DNA from 3 places in the Pseudomonas sp. LABIM340 genome. Region 2 is predicted to be linked to each of the others. Evidence: predicted binding sites of a transcription regulator. Region 2 holds the regulator's gene; each other region holds the start of a gene.
What was found. The regulator LexA, encoded in region 2, represses DNA repair genes until DNA is damaged. The targets are predictions, from matches to a motif close to CTGTNTNNNNANACAG.
Positions count from the first base shown of each region.

Region 1: a site for LexA is predicted at 4,856-4,871, ahead of recN (DNA repair protein RecN). Genes of this name have one in related genera too.
Region 3: a site for LexA is predicted at 2,888-2,903, ahead of imuA (translesion DNA synthesis-associated protein ImuA). Genes of this name have one in related genera too.

Region 1 covers NZ_CM200227.1:5,660,904-5,667,984, forward strand. The annotation lists gene dapB (4-hydroxy-tetrahydrodipicolinate reductase) at 6-812, opposite strand; gene dnaJ (molecular chaperone DnaJ) at 871-2,001, opposite strand; gene dnaK (molecular chaperone DnaK) at 2,124-4,040, opposite strand; gene grpE (nucleotide exchange factor GrpE) at 4,131-4,694, opposite strand; gene recN (DNA repair protein RecN) at 4,895-6,571, shown strand; gene fur (ferric iron uptake transcriptional regulator) at 6,644-7,048, opposite strand.
Region 2 covers NZ_CM200227.1:4,505,892-4,512,972, forward strand. The annotation lists gene mfd (transcription-repair coupling factor) at 1-1,046, shown strand, start outside; gene ABKS89_RS20535 (CsiV family protein) at 1,058-1,720, shown strand; gene ABKS89_RS20540 (S-methyl-5'-thioinosine phosphorylase) at 1,841-2,578, opposite strand; gene nagZ (beta-N-acetylhexosaminidase) at 2,588-3,586, opposite strand; gene ABKS89_RS20550 (L,D-transpeptidase family protein) at 3,598-4,122, opposite strand; gene ABKS89_RS20555 (TetR/AcrR family transcriptional regulator) at 4,179-4,895, opposite strand; gene lexA (transcriptional repressor LexA) at 5,164-5,778, shown strand; gene sulA (SOS-induced cell division inhibitor SulA) at 5,792-6,265, shown strand; gene ABKS89_RS20570 (hypothetical protein) at 6,310-6,549, opposite strand; gene ABKS89_RS20575 (DUF6586 family protein) at 6,657-7,081, opposite strand, start outside.
Region 3 covers NZ_CM200227.1:2,852,007-2,859,087, forward strand. The annotation lists gene ABKS89_RS13305 (error-prone DNA polymerase) at 1-766, opposite strand, end outside; gene ABKS89_RS13310 (Y-family DNA polymerase) at 763-2,172, opposite strand; gene imuA (translesion DNA synthesis-associated protein ImuA) at 2,175-2,789, opposite strand; gene ABKS89_RS13320 (ATP-dependent DNA helicase) at 3,630-5,945, opposite strand; gene ABKS89_RS13325 (VRR-NUC domain-containing protein) at 5,942-7,081, opposite strand, start outside.

The DNA of each region.
Region 1 (7,081 bases), 1.2 Mb from region 2:
GCCACTCAGCGCAAGCCGAGAACATCCTGCATGTCGTACAGGCCGTTGGCCTGCCCATCCAGCCACTGCGCAGCACGCACGGCGCCGCGAGCGAAGGTCATGCGGCTCGAAGCCTTGTGGGTGATTTCCACGCGCTCGCCGTCAGCAGCGAACAGGACGGTGTGATCGCCCACCACGTCGCCGGCACGCACGGTGGCGAAACCGATGGTCTCGCGCGGACGGGCGCCGGTCTGACCTTCACGACCGTACACAGCCACCTTTTCCAGATCACGACCCAGCGCGTTGGCAACCACTTCGCCCATGCGCAGCGCGGTGCCGGACGGCGCGTCGACCTTGTGACGGTGGTGCGCTTCGAGAATCTCGATGTCCACGTCGTCGCCCAGAACACGGGCGGCGGTGTCGAGCAGCTTCAGGCAGAGGTTCACACCGACGCTGTAGTTGGCCGCGAAGACGATCGGGATGTCCTTCGCCGCTTCGCTGAGCAGCTCCTTCTCCGCCGTGGAGAAACCGGTGGTACCGATGACCATGGCCTTGCCGGCCTTGCGGCAGACTTCCAGGTTCTTCAGGGTCACGGTCGGGTGGGTGAAGTCGATCAGCACGTCGAACTCATCGACCACCTTGGCCAGGTCCCCCGACAGCGGCACACCAATGCGGCCCAGACCGGCCAGCTCACCAGCGTCGGCGCCCACCAGAGTGCTGTCCGGACGGTCGACCGCCGCGGTCAGGCCGGCGCTGCCATTGGTCTGCTGGACCGCCTCGATCAGGGTCTTGCCCATGCGCCCGGCGGCGCCCATTACGGCTATACGTCGCATATAAAACAGCTCCAAAGCTAAAAAAGCCCCGGACGATTCGCACCGCCGGGGCCTTGCATCATAGATCGTCGAAGAAGCGCTTCATGCCTTCGAACCAGCCACTGGCTTTCGGCGAGTGGGAAGAGTTGCCCTGCAGGGTATTGCGGAACTCTTCGAGCAACTCGCGCTGACGCTTGTCCAGGTTGACCGGCGTTTCGACGACGACGCGGCACATCAGATCGCCCGCACCGCCGCCGCGCACCGGGGCAACGCCCTTGCCGCGCAGGCGGAACAGCTTGCCGGTCTGGGTACCCTCGGGGATCTTCAGCTTCACGCGGCCGTCCAGGGTCGGCACTTCCAGCTCGCCACCCAGGGCGGCGTCGGCGAAGCTGATTGGCACTTCGCAGTACAGGTGCTTGCCGTCGCGCTGGAAGATGTCGTGCTCGCGCACGTTCACCACCACGTACAGGTCGCCCGCCGGGCCACCGTGTGCGCCGGCTTCGCCTTCGCCGGTGAGACGGATGCGGTCACCAGTATCGACGCCGGCCGGGACTTTCACCGACAGGGTCTTGTGCTCTTCCACGCGACCCTGGCCGTGGCAGGAGCCACAGGGGTCGGTGATCATCTTGCCGCTGCCATGGCAACGCGGGCAGGTCTGCTGCACCGAGAAGAAGCCCTGCTGCATGCGCACCTGACCGATACCACCACAGGTGGTACAGGTGACCGGCGTGGTGCCGGGCTTGGCGCCGCTGCCGCTGCAGGTCTTGCAGCCGACCAGAGTGGGAACGCGGATGGTCACGGTGGTGCCGCGAACCGCATCTTCCAGGTCCAGGTCGAGGGTGTAGCGCAGGTCGGCGCCGCGCGCCGGGCCGCCACGGGAGCCGCCGCGTCCGCCGCCGCCACCGAAGAAGTCGCTGAAGACATCGCCGAAGATGTCCGAGAAGCTCGCGCCACCGAAGCCCGCACCGCCACCGCCCATCTGCGGGTCGACACCGGCATGGCCGTACTGGTCGTAAGCCGCGCGCTTGCTGGCGTCGGACAGGACCTCGTACGCCTCGTTGGCTTCCTTGAATTTGTCCTCGGCTTCCTTGTCGCCGGGGTTGCGGTCCGGGTGGAACTTCATGGCGAGCCGGCGATAGGCCTTCTTCAGGTCCGCTTCGCTGGCGCCGCGCTCGACACCCAGTACCTCATAAAAATCACGTTTGGCCATAAAATCTTTGCACCTTGAAAACCTCTCCCCCAGACACGCCAACGCGGGAGCAAGCCCCCGCGTGACGTTTCATGCGCACCGACACGCTGGTCGGTGCGCCGGAGCGGAAGCAAGCACGCGGCTTACTTGTTCTCCTTGACCTCTTCGAACTCGGCGTCGACGACATCGTCGCCAGCCTTGTCGTCAGCGGCCTCGCCCTGAGCGGCAGCACCCGGCTGCGGCTGTTCGGCGTACATCTTCTGCGCCAGCGGAGTGGATGCCTGGGACAGCGCATTCATCTTCGCTTCGATCTCGGCCTTGTCGTCGCCCTTCACGGCAACTTCCAGCTCGCCCAGCGCCTTGTCGATGGCAGCCTTCTCTTCGGCAGTGGCCTTGTCGCCAGCCTCGGTGACCATCTTGCGAGTCGCATGGACCAGCGCATCACCCTGGTTGCGGGCAGCGGCCAGCTCCTCGAACTTGCGGTCTTCCTCGGCATTCGCCTCGGCGTCGCGGACCATCTGCTGGATCTCGTCTTCGGACAGGCCCGAAGAAGCCTTGATCACGATGGACTGCTGCTTGCCGGTGGCCTTGTCTTTCGCACCAACGTGCAGGATACCGTTGGCGTCAATGTCGAAGGTCACTTCGATCTGCGGCACACCGCGCGGAGCCGGCGGGATGTCGGCCAGGTCGAATTTGCCCAGCGACTTGTTCTGGCCGGCTTGCTTGCGCTCGCCTTGCAGCACATGGATGGTCACGGCGCCCTGGTTGTCATCGGCAGTGGAGAACACCTGCGACTTCTTGGTCGGGATGGTGGTGTTCTTGTCGATCAGTGCGGTCATCACGCCACCGAGGGTTTCGATACCCAAGGTCAGCGGGGTAACGTCGAGCAGCAGCACGTCCTTCACGTCACCGGCCAGCACGGCGCCCTGGATGGCAGCACCCATGGCTACGGCTTCGTCCGGGTTGACGTCCTTGCGCGCTTCCTTGCCGAAGAACTCGGCAACGGTCTTCTGTACCAGCGGCATGCGGGTCTGGCCGCCGACCAGGATCACTTCGTCGATCTTCGAGACGTCCAGGCCGGCGTCTTTCAGCGCAACGCGGCACGGCTCGATGGTGCGGGTGACCAGGTCTTCCACCAGGGATTCCAGCTTGGCGCGGGAAACCTTGACGTTCAGGTGTTTCGGGCCGGACGCGTCAGCGGTGACGTACGGCAGGTTGACGTCAGTCTGCTGGGTCGAGGACAGCTCGATCTTCGCCTTCTCGGCAGCTTCCTTCAGGCGCTGCATGGCCAGCGGGTCGCCCTTGAGGTCCATGCCGGATTCTTTCTTGAACTCTTCGACGAGGTAGTCGATCAGGCGCAGGTCGAAGTCTTCACCACCCAGGAAGGTGTCACCGTTGGTGGCCAGTACTTCGAACTGGTGCTCGCCATCGACTTCGGCGATTTCGATCACGGAAACGTCGAAGGTACCGCCGCCCAGGTCATAGACGATGATGGTGTGGTCGCCCTTGGCCTTGTCCAGGCCATAGGCCAGCGCAGCCGCGGTCGGTTCGTTGATGATGCGCTTGACGTCCAGACCGGCGATGCGACCGGCGTCCTTGGTGGCCTGACGCTGGCTGTCGTTGAAGTAGGCCGGAACGGTGATGACCGCTTCGGTGACCGGCTCGCCCAGGTAGTCCTCGGCGGTCTTCTTCATCTTCTTCAGGACTTCGGCGGAGACCTGCGGCGGAGCCATCTTCTGGCCCTTGGCCTCGACCCATGCGTCGCCGTTGTCAGCCTTGACGATCTTGTAAGGCACCATTTTGATGTCTTTCTGTACGACGTCTTCTTCGAAGCGACGGCCGATCAGGCGCTTCACCGCGTACAGGGTGTTGGTCGGGTTGGTCACGGCCTGGCGCTTCGCCGGCTGACCTACCAGGATTTCGCCGTCGTTGGCGTAGCCGATGATCGACGGGGTGGTACGAGCGCCTTCGGCGTTCTCGATGACCTTGACGTTACCGTTCTCCAGGATGGACACACAGGAGTTGGTGGTCCCCAGGTCGATACCAATGATTTTGCCCATATTTCACTCTCCAGAAATTAGATTCCGCGCTGACCCTGTTGCGGGTCTTTGGCTCGGTTGATTACCCAGATGGGGACCGGGTGGTGGATTTCAAGCCTTCTCGTCGATCGAAGGCGGAGTTTGTTCCGGTGCCTTGCTGACCACGACCATGGCCGGACGCAGCAGACGACCGTTGAGCAGATAGCCCTTCTGGAACACCTTGACCACGCTGCCCGGCTCGAGACGAATGCTCTCTTCCATCGCCATGGCCTGGTGGTGTTCGGGGTTGAACGGCTCGCCGTGCGGATCGACCGGCTCGAGGTTGTAGCGCTTCAGGGTGTCGTGGAACATCTTCAGCGTCAGCTCGATGCCTTCGCGCATCGGCTTGATCACTTCGTCTTCCGGGTTCGACATCTCCAGCGCGCGCTCGAGGGTATCGACGATCGGCAGCAGGTCGCCGGCGAATTTCTCCAGGGCGAACTTGTGCGCCTTCTCCACGTCCTGCTCGGCACGGCGGCGGACGTTCTGCAGTTCGGCAACGGCGCGCAGGCTCTGGTCCTTCGCCGCGGCTACCTGTTCTTCCAGTTCCAGCACGCGGGCGTTCAGATCCCCGTTGGCGCCGGCGTCCGGCTGCTCGTTGAACTGGGAATCCTGAGTCTGTTGTTCGTCAGACATGCCACTCTCCTAAAAAAGAAAATAAGCCTTTGAAAACAAGGCGAACCCAATGGTCCGCGGCTCTGCCGTGTATATGGGGCGGCTTTTCCTGACTTCAAGGGCGCGACTCAAAGGGGCAGCCCGCAAAGGCGACGAGGGAGAATTGCCAGCGGCAAAAAATACTGTATAAATAACCAGACCTATCTGCGGAGCCGCCGCCCATGCTGGTTCATCTGTCCGTGCACAACTACGCCATTGTCGAGCACCTCGATCTCGAGCTCGCCGCCGGCATGACCGTGATCACCGGCGAAACCGGCGCCGGCAAGTCGATCATGCTCGACGCCCTCGGGCTCGCGCTGGGCGACCGCGCCGACAGCGGCGTGGTACGCCCCGGCTCCGACAAGGCAGACATTCTCGCCAGCTTCGATGTCAGCGCGATTGCCGAAGCCCGCGACTGGCTTGCCGAGCGCGACCTGGAACAGGACGGGCCGTGCATCCTGCGCCGAGTGATCACCGCCGAAGGCCGCTCCCGCGCGTACATCAACGGCTCCCCCTGCCCACTGGGCGACCTCAAACACCTGGGCGAGCTGCTGATCGACATCCACAGCCAGCACGAGCACCAGTCGCTGCTCAAGGCCGACACCCACCGCCGCCTGCTCGACGAATTCGCCGGCAGCCAGGACCTGGCGCGCCAGGTACACCTCGCCGCGCAGCGCTGGAAGCAGACCCGCCAGGAGCTGGACCGCCTGTCACGCAACGGCGACGAGCAGCGCGCCCGCCATCAGTTGCTCAGCTACCAGCTGGAAGAACTGGAAAACCTCGGCCTGGGTGACAACGAACTGGAGCTGCTGGAAGCCGAACACAAGACCCAGAGCAACGCCGGCAGCCTGATCGCCGCCTGCCGCCAGGTCGTCGAGCTGTGCAGTGAAAGCGATGCCGGCAACGTGTTGTCGGCACTGACCTCCAGCCTCAACCGTCTCACCGCCTTCCCGAGCCAGCCGGCTGCATTGGGCGAAGCGGTGAACCTGCTCTCCAGTGCGCAGATCCAGGTGGAAGAAGCCATCGGCGAGCTGAATCGCTTCGTCGATCACTTCGACGCCGACCCCATGCGCCTGCAACAACTGGAAGAGCGCATGGACGCCATCTATAGCCTCGCGCGCAAACACCGCGTGCAGCCCCACGAACTGCAGGACCTGCAGCAGCGACTGCTGGACGAACTGGACGCGCTGATCGCCGACGACGAAGCCGTGGAGCGTCTGGGCGACGAACTGGCCGCCTACGCCCGCCACTATCAAGAGAAGGCCGACGAGCTCAGCCGCCTGCGCCAGGACGCCGCGCCGAAACTGGCCAAGGCCGTGGAAGTGGAGATGCAGCGCCTGGGCATGCCCGGCGGGCGCTTCGCCATCGAACTGCGCCAGTCCAGCTCGGACGAGCCGCAGGTCAGTGGCCTGGAGCAGCTGGAATTCCTGGTCAGCGCCAACCCCGGCCAGCCGATGAAAGGCCTGGCCAAGGTCGCCTCGGGCGGCGAATTGTCGCGCATCAGCCTGGCGATCCAGGTGATCACCGCACAGACCTCGCGCATTCCTACCCTGGTCTTCGACGAAGTGGACGTCGGTATCGGCGGTCCCACTGCCGAAGTGGTCGGCCAGTTGCTGCGTCGCCTTGGTGATCGCGGCCAGGTGCTGACCGTCACCCACCTGCCGCAGGTCGCCGCCCAAGGCCACCAGCACCTGTTCGTGCACAAGGACCGCGATACCAGCGAAACCCGCACCGCCGTGGCCAACCTGAAGAAGGCCGAGCGCATCGAGGAAATCGCCCGCATGCTTGGCGGCGTGGACCTGACCAAGGAATCCCTGGCCCACGCCCGCAAGATGGTGGATTCGGCCGTACAAGGCTGAAGCGCTTCCACTCAAAAGCCGCACAAACGAAAACGGCGACCCGAGGGTCGCCGTTTCTGCATCTGCGTGCGCTTACTTCTTCTTGCGCACGTAGAGCACCAGGTTGTGATCGACGAGCTCGAAGCCGCGCTCCTTGACGATCTCCTTCTGGCGTTTCTCGATTTCCGAGTCCATGAACTCGATGACTTCGCCGGTATCGACGCAGACCATGTGATCATGGTGACCGCTGTCAGCCAGCTCGAAGACGGCATGGCCGCCATCGAAGTTGTGGCGCACCACCAGGCCGGCGGCTTCGAACTGGGTCAGGACGCGGTAGACGGTGGCCAGACCGACGTCTTCACCCGCCTCCATCAGCGCTTTGTAAACATCCTCTGCGCTCATGTGGCGCTGCTCGGCGGAATCGAGCATCTGGAGGATCTTGACGCGCGGCAGTGTGACCTTAAGTCCGGCTTTGCGCAGTTCGCTATTTTCAACCATGTGTGCTTTCTCGGCGCGGAATGCTTCGCAGCA
Region 2 (7,081 bases):
AAGCCCTGCTGCGCGAGCTGCTGCGCGGCGGCCAGGTGTACTTCCTGCACAACGAAGTGAAGACCATCGAAAAGTGCGCCCGCGACCTGGCGGAGCTGGTTCCCGAGGCGCGCATCGGCATTGGCCACGGGCAGATGAACGAGCGCGACCTGGAACGGGTGATGAGCGACTTCTACCACAAGCGCTTCAACGTGCTGGTGGCCTCGACCATCATCGAGACCGGCATCGACGTGCCGAGCGCGAACACCATCCTCATCGAGCGCGCCGACAAGTTCGGCCTGGCCCAGCTGCACCAGCTGCGCGGACGCGTCGGCCGCAGCCACCACCAGGCCTACGCCTACCTGCTCACCCCGCCGCGCAAGCAGATGACCCCGGACGCCGAGAAGCGCCTGGAAGCCATCGCCAACGCCCAGGACCTGGGCGCCGGCTTCGTGCTGGCCACCCATGACCTGGAAATCCGCGGCGCCGGCGAACTGCTCGGCGACGGGCAGAGCGGGCAGATCCAGGCGGTGGGCTTCACCCTCTACATGGAAATGCTCGAACGCGCGGTGAAGGCCATCCGCAAGGGCGAGCAGCCAAATCTCGAACAACCGCTGGGCGGCGGCCCGGACATCAACCTGCGCGTACCGGCGCTGATCCCCGAGGATTACCTGCCGGACGTCCACGCCCGCCTGATCCTCTACAAGCGCATCGCCAACGCCGCCGACGAGGACGGTCTGCGCGAGCTGCAGGTGGAAATGATCGACCGCTTCGGCCTGCTGCCTGAGCCGGCGAAGAACCTGATTCGTCTGACTTTGCTGAAACTGCAGGCAGAAAAGCTCGGGATCGTGAAGGTAGATGCCGGCCCGCAGGGCGGACGGGTAGAATTCGCCGCCGATACCTGCGTCGACCCGCTGGTGCTGATCAAGATGATCCAGAGCCAGCCCAATCGGTACAAATTCGAAGGGGCCACCCTCTTCAAGTTCCAGGTGCCCATGGAGCGCCCGGAAGAACGGTTCAACACGCTGGAAGCGCTGCTCGAGCGCCTCACGCCACAGACTCATTAAGGACCCTGTGCATGCGCCTGTTCCAACCCTTGCTGCTGTCGCTGGCGCTACTGTCGCCAGCCGCCTTCGCCGAGCCCTACCAGGTGGAGCTGATCCTCTTCCAGCAGTCCGGCGACGCCGTGTTCGCCAGCCGCCCCGCGCCCGACGACTGGGCCAAGGGCGCGCAACCACCGGGCCCGGACAGCTCGCGCCCCACCGCGATGGACGCCCAGGTGGCCAAGCTCAAGCAGAACGAAGGCTTCCAGGTGCTGATGCACAAGGCCTGGCGTCAGGAAATCGATGCCAACCCGGTGAAGGTTTCCCTGAGCGAAGGCACCCAGCGTGACGGCCACTTCCCCGTGGAAGGCACCGTCACGCTCAGCCAGCAGCGTTTCGTGAACACCCAGACCGACTTCTGGATCAACCAGTTCGGCCAGGATGGTCTGCTCGCCGCCAGCCAGCACATGGTCCAGGAAGCCAGCCTGAAGAACAGCGTGCTGACCTACCTCGACCACCCGAGCCTGGGCATGCTGATCAAGGTGACCCCGCTCAACGCCAAGCCCGCCTCCGCCCCGCCGCCGGGCATGGAAGACGAAGCGCCGACTGGCCTGGACGCGCCGCAGCAGCAACAGGCGCCGGCCGCCCCGGCAGACGGCGGCTTCGAAGCCCCGCCGCCGGCACAGCCCGCGCAATAACGAAAAAGCCCGGCATTCGCCGGGCTTTTTCTTGCTCTTCGCAGGAGCGAACTTGCTCGCGAACCTGCAAGGCACAGCGCCAAGCGGTTCGCGGGCATGGCCCGCTCCTACAGCGGCGCATCAGCTTACCAGGACGCGCCCCAACACCTCGCGCACCTTGCCGATGCCTTCGTGCAGCGCCTGCTCGATCTCGGCCATGGTGATGATGCCGCTGGACTTGCCGGCCGCCGGGTTCACCACCAGCGACAGGCAGGCGTAAGGCAGGTCCAGTTCGCGGGCCAGGGCGGCCTCGGGCATGCCGGTCATGCCGATGATGTCGCAACCGTCGCGCTCCAGCTTGGCGACTTCCGCCACGGTTTCCAGGCGCGGGCCCTGGGTCGCGGCATATACGCCATGGCTGCTGTACGCATAGCCCAGCGCCTGCAGGGCGGCGATCAGCTTGAGCCGCAGCGGCTCGTCATAGGGATGGCTGAAGTCGATATGGGTGACATGCTCGATGTCACCGGCGAAATAGGTGTGCTCGCGGCCCCAGGTGTAATCGACGATCTGATGCGGTACGCAAAGATGGCCGCTACCCATGGCAGCGTGGATGCCGCCCACGGCGTTCACCGCCAGAATGGCTTCGGCGCCGGCCTGCTTCAGCGCCCAGAGGTTGGCGCGGTAGTTCACCTGGTGCGGCGGGAAGCGATGCGGATGGCCGTGACGGGCGAGGAAGAGCACTTCGCGGCCGGCGAACTCGCCGCGTTGGATGGCCGCCGACGGCGCGCCGTAGGGCGTGTCCAGCTCGATGGCATCCTTCAGGGTCAACCCTTCCAGCTGGGTCAGGCCGGTGCCGCCAATGATGGCATAGACAGTCATGGCAAATCCTTAGTCAATCAATTGTGCGGCGCGCAGCTCGCCGACGGCTTGTTGCCAGCGCGGCAGCTGCTTGTATTCGATACCCGGCCAGGCCTTGGCGCGCATGCGTTGCAGACGCTGCGGCGCGGTAACCTTGAGGCGCTGCAGGGCGCTCAGAGCCAGCTCGGCGGAGGCGCGGTCATTGCACACCAGGCCCATGTCGCAGCCAGCGCTCAGCGCGGCCTCGATGCGGTTGGCAGCATCGCCGACCACATGGGCACCGGCCATGGACAGGTCGTCACTGAAGATCACCCCGTCGAAGCCCAGCTCGCCGCGCAGGATGTCCTGCAGCCAGCGGCGGGAGAAGCCGGCAGGGTTCGGATCGACCTGCGGGTAGATCACGTGGGCCGGCATCAGTGCATCCAGCTCGCCAGACAGGCGCTGGAACGGCACCAGGTCCGCGGCGCGGATCTGCTCCAGCGTGCGCTCGTCCTCGGGAATTCCCACATGGGAATCCACTTCCGCCCAGCCGTGGCCAGGGAAGTGCTTGCCGGTGGACGCCATGCCCGCGGTGCGCATTCCGCGAATAAAGGCACCGGCCAGCGCAACGGCGCGTTCCGGATTGCCCTCGAAAGCACGGCTGCCGACCACGGCACTGCGCTGGTGATCCAGGTCCAGCACCGGGGCGAAGCTCAGGTCCAGACCTACCGCCAGCACCTCGGTCGCCATCAACCAGCCGCACTGCTCGGCCAGTCGCTCGGCATTGGCGTTATCGGCAATGGCGCGCATCGCCGGCAGGCGCAGGAACCCCTGACGCAGGCGCTGCACGCGACCGCCTTCCTGGTCCACCGCCAGCAGCAGGTCAGGGCGTACTGCGCGGATGGCAGCCATCAGCTCACGCACCTGGCGCGGCGATTCGATGTTGCGGGCAAAGATGATCAGGCCACCGACTTCCGGGTGGCGCAGGATCTGGCGGTCCTCGGCGGTAAGCCAGGTGCCGCCGATGTCGAGCATCAGGGAGCCTTGCATGTGCATTCCTTTCAATTCAGTTGCGCCGCCTGCCACTCGGGGCAGGCCGCCTCTTCGATTCGGACCCGGCAATGGAGCGGCACCTGCGGGAAGAGTTCCAGCAGGTCGTCATTGCGCAGGCGGATACAGCCGTGGGACAGCGGCGTGCCCATGGGCTCGCAGTCCGGCGTGCCGTGCAGATAGATGTAGCGTCGAAAGGTATCGACCCCGCCCATCCGATTGCGCCCCGGCTCGCAGCCACTGAGCCAGAGGATGCGCGAGAGTATCCAGTCGCGACCGGGAAACGCCTCGTGAAGCTCGGCCGTCCAGATCTCGCCGGTCCAGCGTCGCCCCTTCAGTACCGCACCTTCAGGCAAACCATCGCCGATGCGTGCACGGACCTGGTGCAAGCCGCGCGGCGTGCAGCCGGAGCCATTGCGCTCGCCCGCGCCGTTGGCGGCGCTGGATATCGGAACGCGCACGACAAGACGCCCCGCGGCAAAGCCGTAGAGCATCTGGTCAGCAAGGGAAATATGGAGAAGATCGAGATCAGCCATGGCCGGCTACTGTAGCCGATCGGGCCGACGCAGCCCAGCGCGAAGCCGGGCCCGGGTCAGACCTTGGCGGGCGCCTGGGCGGCGCTCGACTTGCTGCGCGGCTTGAGCTGCGCACCCGCCAGCGAAGGATCGCTGACACCACTGTCGGCACGCATGCCGGCGGCGAGGAACGGCACCATCAGACGCATCACCTGCTCGATGGAAGTGTTCACGCCGAAATCGTTCTCGGCCATGGCACGCAGCGCCTTGATGCCGGACATGCTGAACACCGCGGTACCCAGCATGAAGTGCACCCGCCAGAACAGCTCCAGCGGCGGCAGGCGCGGCGCGGACTCATGCACCAGCAGCATGTAGCGACGGAACACCTTGCCGTAGACCTCTTCGAGGTACTTGCGCAGGTGCCCCTGGCTCTGGCTGAACGCCAGGCCCAGCAGGCGCATGAAGATCGACAGATCATTGCCGCTGCGCGGCTTGACAGCCATGGCCTGGACCACCAGCAGTTCGAGCAGCTCTTCCAGGGTGGCGCGCGGCGCATCGGGCTTGGCCTGACGGCGATCCAGTTCCTTTTCGAGACTGGCGCAGAACGGGCCGAGGAAGCGCGAGAAGACCGCCTGGATCAGCGCCTTCTTCGAGCCGAAGTGATAGTTCACCGCCGCGAGGTTCACCCCCGCCTTGCTGGTGATCAAACGCAGGGAGGTTTCGGCGAAGCCTTTCTCCGCGAACAGCTGTTCCGCAGCATCCAGGATGCGTTCGACGGTTTCCGACTGGGCCATGGCTACTCCGCCTGACAAACACTTGTTTGAAACATACGTTTCAGCGTCTTGTATTGTCAAGCAAAGTGCGATGGATTGTTACCAATATCATGGCAATGCGACGAGACACCTAATAAGACGAGACACCTAATAAAAAGCAAGACGCCTGCCAAGCTCGAAAGGTTACATGCACGAACGCTCCACCGACAGCCGCGACCAATAAAAGCATTGCCAGCCCGCCATCACTGTATATAATTCCAGGCACTGTATAAAAAGCCAGAGTATGGACATGCTGAAGCTCACGCCGCGCCAAGCCGAGATCCTCGCCTTCATCAAACGCTGCCTGGAAGCCAACGGCTACCCGCCCACCCGAGCGGAAATCGCCCAGGAACTCGGCTTCAAGTCGCCCAACGCCGCCGAGGAGCACCTGAAAGCCCTCGCCCGCAAAGGCGCCATCGAGATGACCCCGGGCGCCTCCCGCGGCATCCGCATCCCAGGCTTCGAGCCCAAGGCCGCGGCCAACGACGACGAACTGCCGATCATCGGCCGCGTCGCTGCCGGCGCGCCGATCCTCGCCGAGCAGAACGTCGACGACACCTGCCGGATCAACCCCACCTTCTTCAACCCGCCGGCCGACTACCTGTTGCGCGTGAGCGGCCAGAGCATGAAGGACGTCGGCATCATGGATGGCGACCTGCTCGCCGTGCATGTCACCCGCGAGGCGCGCAACGGCCAGATCGTCGTCGCCCGCCTGGGTGAAGAGGTAACGGTGAAGCGCTTCAAGCGCGAAGGCAGCAAGGTCTGGCTGCTCGCCGAAAACCCTGAGTTCGCCCCCATCGAGGTCGACCTCAAGGAACAGGAACTGGTCATCGAAGGCTTGAGCGTCGGCGTAATCCGTCGCTGAACAGGAGACACCCATGCAGTACCCGCAGCCGCAGAACCTGCCGCAACTCCCGCTGTTCCAGGAAGCACTCTGGGCAAGCGGTACTGCTCCCCTGCTTCCGGAGCTGATGGAAGAAGAGCCCGTCGTCGACGAAAGCGCCTTCAGCGAGATCGCCCTGCGCGGCCTTCCCGGCCAGTGCCTGATGCTGCTGGCGCCGATGCTCCGCGAGCTGAGCGAGGAAAGCGATTCGCGCTGGCTGACCCTGATAGCCCCGCCGTCCAGCCTGACTCCGGACTGGCTGCGCAAGGCCGGCCTGAACCGCCAGGGAATCCTGTTATTGCCAGCCCGCGATCAGGCTTCCGCCCAGGCATTGGCCTGCGAGGCACTGCGACTGGGCAACAGCCACACCGTGGTGAGCTGGCTGAATCTCAGCGCGAAAGCGCGCGCGCAACTGTCCCGCGCCGCCATTGCCGGCCAGGCGCAGAGCCTGAATATTCGTCTGGGGTAATCTGATCGGGAAGCTTCGCCGCGAACGCGGCGAAGCGGAAGGACTCAGTGCAGGACGCGCGGACCTTCGTCGTCCATGCTCATGTCGCCGCCTTCGGCGAGACGACCGGCCATCTGCACACCGACATTGAACATCGCCTTGGCGATCTCGATGTGCTGGCCCTGCAGGAAACCCTTGGCATCGGCGGAGAACTCCAGGGTCACCAGCGCCTCCTCCTCGTCCGCACGACGCAGCACAATACGCCCGTCAGGCAGCTCGACAATTTCCAGAAATGAGGTTGGCATAGCGACGTTCTCCACAGCAGAACGCGTAGTGTAACAGCCACATTCGCTACACCCTAGCCAAAGCTTGCGCGGACCGACCGGAAGGCCGGCGGGTTGTGATGCAGGAATCAGAGCTCGGTAAGCGATGCGCGGAAGCGCAGCACCAGGTCCTTCAGGGATTTCCGCCAGGCTTCCAGCTCATCATTGCCCAGCTCGACCGGAGCCTCGTCGTCGACATTCACCGCCTGGATCAGCGGCTGGGTTGGGTCGACCTTGGCTTTCTTCGGCTCGCTCGGCGGCTGGAACAGCACGGCATAGGCAGCCAGCAGGCGACCCAGCCAGGCTTCTGGCGATTGCGCCAGTTCGACCATTTCCGCCAGCTCCGGGCTTGGAGCGGCAGCGAGCACCTCGGCGTTCAGCAGCATCTCGACGCGCGGCGCACCGGCCTGCGGCAGGCGGTAGTAGCCGGCGATCTCATGGGCCACGCCCAGCACCGCTCCGTAGAGATGGAACAGCGCCGCTTCGCGTTCGGACTGGATGCGCGCTTGCGCGT
Region 3 (7,081 bases), 1.7 Mb from region 2:
GATCGCTCATATCGAAGGTGCAGCGCCCGGCGATCTTCAGCGTCTCCGCCAGCAGCTCGGCCGGGTAGATCGACGCCAGCGCCTCCCTCGACCGCAGATGGCGTTCGCCATTGGGATAGAGATGCTGGCCGGCCTCGTGCACCGGGAGGTGCTGGCGGATGGCGGTCATGCAGTCCTGCAGGGCGCGGCGGCCACGGGCGTGCATGTGCACGTCACCGCAGGCCACGGCGGGGATGGCCAGGCGCGCCGCCTGTTCCTGCAGGCGGCGCAGCTTGCCGGTGTCGTCCGGGCCCTTGTGCAGTTCGACGCCCAGCCACAGGCGCTCGGGGAAGTGCTCACGCAGCCAGAGGCCGTCGTCGTCCTGCTCGTCCCGTGGCAGCCAGATCGCCAGCAGGTGATCGAGGTTACCGTCGAAGTCCGCACGTACCAGGCGGTAACTGCCTTTCTCGGCGCGGCGGCGGGCGTGAGTGAGCAGGCGGCAGAGGTTTTCGTAGCCGGCCAGGTTCTCGGCCAGCAGCACCAGCTTCGGGCCTTGCTCGATGCTCAGCTCACTGCCGGTGATCAGCGCGATCTCCTTCTCCTTCGCCGCCTGCCAGGCGCGGACGATACCGGCCAGGCTGCATTCGTCGGTGATCGCCAGCGCCCGGTAGCCGAGCTTCTTGGCCCGCTCGAAGAGCTCGGCGGCGCTGGAGGCGCCGCGCTGGAAACTGAAGTTGGACAGGCAGTGCAGCTCGGCGTAGCCGATGCCTTCGGTCGGCGTGCTCATGCGAACCAGCCGTGCAGCAGCAGCGGGCCGTCGTCGCCCACCGGACGGAACACCCAGGCGCGCTGGCCGCTGCGGGTGCGCACCTGGTAGTAGTCGCGGCGGATGTCCTCGCCGTCCCACCAGCCGGATTCGATGCGCTCGGGGCCGGCCAGCAGGGCTGGGGCGAATTCGCGCAGTGGCTGGGGTTCGGCCAGTAGCCAGCCGGGGCGAGGGGCATCGGTGACGATCTGCAACGGCGTGGAGCTGTCTTGCCAGGCGCGCTCCGGGCGATGGTCGGCGCGGCCCCCGAGACTGTGCACGGCATCGTCGCCCAGCCGTGCGCGCAGGCGCTCGCGCAGCTGCTCCCAGGGCAGCGACTGCTGCGGGCGGTCGTCGAACAGCTCGCGGTGCTGCGGCACGAAGGCCGGCAGGTCCTCAGCCAGCAGCCGCACGCTGTGCACCGGGGCGCGCAGTTGCAGTTGCTCCAGGCGGCCACGGGTCAGCTCGAAGAGCATCGCCGCCTCGCGCTCGGCGCTGAGCAGGCCGACCGGCATCTGCGTGTCGCTGCCTTCGTGGTGCTCCAGATGGAGGACGAAACGCTGCACGCCGCTGTCGCGCCCGGCGAGGAAGGCGGCGAGGTCGGCGGTCAGCCGGCGCAGCGGGAACAGCAGCGCCTGGGTGGATTCCACGTCGAAGTTCAGTTCGATGCGCGATTCGAAGCGGTCCGGCGGCCGGTAAAACTCCAGGGCCAGCGGGCGCTGGCCGAGCAGGGTGTCGACCTGCCGCAGCACCTGCGGCGGGAAGCGCCGGGCCAGGCTCTCGCGCGGCAGGGCGAGCAGTTGCTGCAGGCTGCGCAGGCCCATGCGGCCCAGCGAGGTGGCGGCGTCGCGCTCCAGGCCCAGGCGCTCCAGCGGCATCCTGCCCAGGTACTGGCGCAGTTGCTGGTTGTCTTGGATCGCCAGGCCGTCGTGGCCGTTGGCGAGGATGCGCGCGGCGGCCGGATTGGGCGCGGCGGTGATGCGGTGGCGGAAGCCCAGCCCGTTCAACTCCTCGCGCAGACGTGCCTCGAAGCGCGGCCAGGGGCCGAACAGTTGCAGGCTGGACTCTACTTCCAGCAGCAGAGCGCGCGGGTAATGCTGGCTGACCTGCGAGCTGAAGCCGTAGGCCCAGGCTGCCAGCAGGTTCTGCCAGCGCTGCACTTCGCGCAGGTCGTACTCGGCGGTGGCGAAATCACGGCTCAGTGCCTGGGCAGCAGTGAGCGACTGGCCGGGCTTGAGCCCCAGCGCCCGCGCGGCCGGGTTCACCGCCTGCAGCACGCGGCGCTGGGTCGGCCCGGCGAGCAGCGCCAGGGCGGCGTCCGGCTCGGGACGGCCGCGCAGCACGCCGTCCATTGCCAGCTGTGGCAGGAGAATGCAGGCCCAGAGCATGGTCAGTGCCAGGGCAGCGGGATGGGCCGCGCCGGCGCCAGGCCGCCACGGCACTTGAGCACGCGCAATTGCGCCGGGTTGGCGTCCAGCGCCAGGCGTAACGCAGCGGGCGAGGGGTTGAGCGCCTCGCGCTGCGAGCGGTAGGCGATGGCCAGGGTCTGCCCGGTTTCGGCGGCGACTTGCAGACGGCGCAGGGCACGGTCGTCGGCCTGCTGCGGCCAGCACAGCACGGCGCCGCAGCTGCCCGAGCGCAGGCACTGCTCGGCGGCCCAGAGCGCATCGCGGCCGGTTGCCTGGACGATGGCGAGTTGCTCCAGCGCGACGCCGGCGGCCTGCCAGGCAGCCGGGTAGGGCACGTGGGGCGGGGCGACCAGCACGATGCGCTCGCCTGCCGCGCTGAGCCGCGCCAGGGTCGGCCAGACCAGTTGCAGCTCGCCGGTGCCTTCGGCGGCCAGGAGGATTTCGCTGAGCGCCGCTTCCGGCCAGCCACCGCTGGGCAGGGCGGCGTCCAGCAGCGCATGGCCGGTGGGCTGCTGGCTGGGCGGCAGGCCCTGGGGCTGGCCCTTCCAGACCTGACGCTGGTGAAACAGGGTGTCGAGCGCGACCACGCTGCCCATCACGGCCTCCCGGCCGGCAAGCGGCGACAGTCATGCGCCCGGCGGCAGGGCCGAGTGAGGGGGTTGAGGAGGTGGGACATGGGATGGCTCGGATAGTGCTGTATGGATATACAGTTTATCCGGTGGGATGGTGCCGTCAATGGCGGTTGGTCTGACGGACGTTGGGGCTCACTGTAGGAGCGGGCCATGCCCGCGATCCGCCGGCGGGGGCGGCGTTTTTCCTGATGCCTTTGGTGCAGGTTTCTGCCTTGGCTCAGGTGTTCCAGCGCCGTATCGGCGTGCGCGGATGTATTGGGTTTCGCCCCCTCGGGCGAGTCCCTTTTGGCAAACGTCGGATAGCCGCCCTCCCAAAAGGAACCAAAAGGTCTTGCCCCGGACATCCGGTTTTTCGCTTAGGCGAAAAATACCCTCGTTGAACCGAAGTTTCAGGGGCACGCCGCGAACGGCCATCCCTGGCCCATCGCGGCTCTCGCGACATCCATGTCGCTCAACCCCTGAAACTCCGCTTCAACGAGGCCTCCTGAACGGGGCATTCGGCGTGTGCGGATGTCTCTCTGGAAGTCTCCAGGGGAAAAAGCGGGGTGCGTGCGGCGTGCTTTTGTAGGAGCGGGCCATGCCCGCGATCCGTCGGCAGGGCCGGCGGTTCAGGCAGGTTCGCTGCTCGCCTGGAAATGTTGGAATCAACCTGTAGGAGCGCCCCATGGGCGCGATCGCGGGCATGGCCCGCTCCTACAGGGAAAGCCAGAGCACTCTTGTAGGACCGAGGGGGACGCCTAGTCCTTGCTCGCGAACCGCACGGCACAAGGTCGATCGTGAAAAAGGGATTTCCGCCCGCGAGGGTTACAACAACAGATACCCCTGCGGTGCCTTGAACCGAGGCGGGTCGGCGATGAACTTCAGGCGTTCCGGCTTCCACCACCCCGGCAGCAACTTCCGTACGGCCGGCTGGTTGAAGCGGTCGTCGAGCAGGTAGATCACCCCTGAATCCGTCGGCGTGCGAATCACCCGGCCCGCCGCTTGGACAACCTTCTGCAAGCCGGGGAACAGGTAGGTGTAGTCGTAGCCGTCGCCGAACATCCCCTGCATGCGCTGTTTGATCTCCTCGTTGACCTCGTTCACCTGCGGCAGCCCCAGCGTGGCGATGAAGGCGCCGATCAGGCGCTCGCCAGGCAGGTCGATGCCCTCGCCGAAAGCGCCGCCGAGCACGGCGAAGCCGATGCCGCGCGAGCCGGTGGTGAAGCGGTCGAGGAAGGCCTGGCGCTCCAGTTCGTTCATGCTGCGCGACTGTGCCCAGTGCGGGATGTCCGGGTGCTCGGCGGTAAAGCGGTCCAGCGCCTGCTGCAGGTAGGCGTAGCTGCTGAAGAAGGCCAGGTAGTTGCCGGGGCGCGCGCGGAACTGCCGGGCCATCAGCGTACTGATCGGCGTGAGGCTGGCCTCGCGGTGCTGGTAGCGAGTAGAGAGGTTGCTCAGTGCGTGGACTTCCAGCTGTTCGGCGTGGAAGGGCGACTCCACTTCGCGCCAGCCGGTGTCTTCGGGCAGGCCGAGCAGGTCGGAGTAGTAGTGCGCCGGGGTCAAGGTGGCGGAGAACAGCGTGGTGCTGTGGGCCACCTTGAAGCGCTCGGCGAGGAAGGGCGCCGGTACCACGTTGCGCAGGCACAGGGTCGAGAGTACGCGGCGCGCGCTGACGTCGTGGCGGGTGATGTCGAACAGCGAGTGCGGACCGTAGGCTTCGGCCAGCCGGCAGAACAGCATGGCGTTGAGATAGAAGCTCAACAGCTCGGCCTCGTTGCCGGTGGGCTGGTCGGTGAGGTGGTCGGTGATGGCGCTGACGGCCTTCTGCAACGCGGCGATGAACAGGTCGGGGATGGTCGGGTAGATCTGGTAGTCGACGTCCTGGTCCTGGTGCAGTTGGTTCCAGTGCCGGCCGACGCGCTCCAGTGCGCTTTTCAGCTTGGCCGGGGCGACCTTGCGCAGGGCGTTGAACTCGCTCTGGTCCAGCTCGGCGCTGTACATGCCGCGGCCGCGCTCGATGAGGTTGTGCGCCTCGTCCACCAGCAGCGTGACTTTCCAGTCGTTGAGCACGGTGAGACCGTAGAGCAGGGCGGTCATGTCGAAGTAGTAGTTGTAGTCGCCCACCACCACGTCGGACCAGCGGCACAGCTCCTGGCTCAGGTAGTAGGGGCAGACCTGGTGCTCCAGTGCCACCTTGCGCACCGCCTCCTGGGTCAGCCAGCACTGCTTGAGCGCGGCCTCGCGGGCGGCGGGCAGGCGGTCGTAGAACCCCTTGGCCAGCGGGCAGGATTCGCCGTGGCAGGACTTGTCCGGGTGCTCGCAGGCCTTGTCACGGGCGACGTGCTCAAGCACCCGCAGCGGCTGGGCGGCCTCCTGCTGGCGCAGGGTCGCCAGGGCGTCCAGCGCCAGGCGCCGGCCGGGGGTCTTGGCGGTGAGGAAGAACAGCCGGTCCAGCTGCTGGCCGGGGAAGGCCTTGAGCTGCGGGAACAGCGTGCCGAGGGTCTTGCCGATGCCGGTGGTTGCCTGCGCCATCAGCGTCTGGCCGTCGCGGGCGGCGCGGTACACCGACTCGGCAAGCATGCGCTGGCCCTGGCGGAAATCGGCGTAGGGGAAGCGCAGCGCCTCCAGCCCCTGGTCGCGCTCGACGCGGTGGGCGCTTTCCTGCTCGGCCCACTGCACGAAGCGCTGGCACTGTAGCTCGAAGAAGGCGCGCAGCTCGGCGGCGGCGAAGCGCTCGCGGAACTCGGTCTCCTTCTGGGTGATGACGTTGAAGTAGACGACGGCGAGATCGATGGCGTCGATCTCCAGGGTCTGGCACAGCAGCCAGCCGTACACCTTCACCTGCGCCCAGTGCAGCAGCCGGTGGTTCTGCGGGATGCGCGAGACGTCGCCGCGGTGGGTCTTGATCTCTTCCAGCAGGTTTTCACTCGGGTCGTAGCCGTCGGCACGGCCACTGACCACCAGCCCCGGATACTCGCCCCGCAGCGGCAGCTCGGCGATGTAGCCCAGCCCCCGGCGGGAGACCACCGTGGCGTGTCCGGCCATGCCTTCCTGCGCCGTGGGGGCGGGGGTGAAGCGCAGGTCGAGGTCACCTTCCTTGGCGGTGAATTCGCAGAGCGCGCGCACAGCGATGGCGTAGCTCATTCGCTCTCGTCCGCCTCGCCCTGCCAGCGCACGTAGCAGACTTCCACCGGCATGCCGTGCTCGGCGCAGAAGGCCAGCCAGCGCTTCTGGTTATCCTGCAGGCGGTCGCCGGGGCCTTTCACCTCAATCATCCGGTAGCGCGCCTCGGCGGGCCAGAACTGGATCAGGTCGGGCATGCCGGCGCGGTTGGCCTTCGGGTCGGCCAGCAGGCGCTCGAACCACAGCTTCAGGTGCGCCGCCGGCAGGCAGTGCAGGGTCTGCTCCAGCAGGTTTTCATCCAGCAGCTCCCAGTGCACGAAGGGCGAGAGGATCCCGGACTTGGCAACATAGGTTTCGCGGATGGCTGCGAGATAGGCGTCGCTGTCCAGCAGTGCCAGGCGTGCGGCGAAGGCTTCCGCGCGGCGGCTGACGAAGTCGCTGCGGTTGATATCGCTGGGCCCGACCTGGAAGGGGTGGAAGAAGGCGCCGGGCAGCGGGGCGAAGATCACTTCCCAGCAGAGCAGGCCGAACAGGCTGCAGACCAGCGCGTTCTCCACGTAGTACACCGGCGCTTCGTCCGCGTGAAGCACGGCCTGCACGGCGAATTCGACGTTGACGTCCGGGCGCGGCAGCTCCATATCGATGCGCAGCGGTGGCGCGGTCTTGGCGGCTTTCTCCTTCGGCAGGCCGAGCTGACGGGCCAGCCGGCTCAGTGCGCGTTCCACCAGCTGAAGCTCGCCGTCGCTTTCCGGCACGGCCAGGGCGGCTTGCGCCAGCGTGTGGGCTTCCTCGAAGCGTTGCAGGCGTTCCAGCACGCGAATCTGCCGCTGCCGCGAGCCCCCGGCGGCGGTGCGTTGGTAAAGCGCCAGCGCGGCGTCCAGCTCGCCTTCGCGCTCCAACTGGTAAGCCATGCGATAGAGCAGGCGGCCGTGGCGGGCTTGCAGATAGGTGTTGTCGCTGTGGAATTCGCCCAGTTCGGCCAGTAGCCCGGCGATGGGCTCGCCGGTTTCGAAGCGGACAGCGCCGTTCCACAGGTGGATGTAGGCCTCCAGATCACCGCGGCTGCGGAAGGCTCGGGAGTCAGCGGTAAAAGGGACGCTTTCGTAGCGGAAGATGCCGAGATCGGCGAGGACGAACTCGGACCAGTCCTGCTGCAG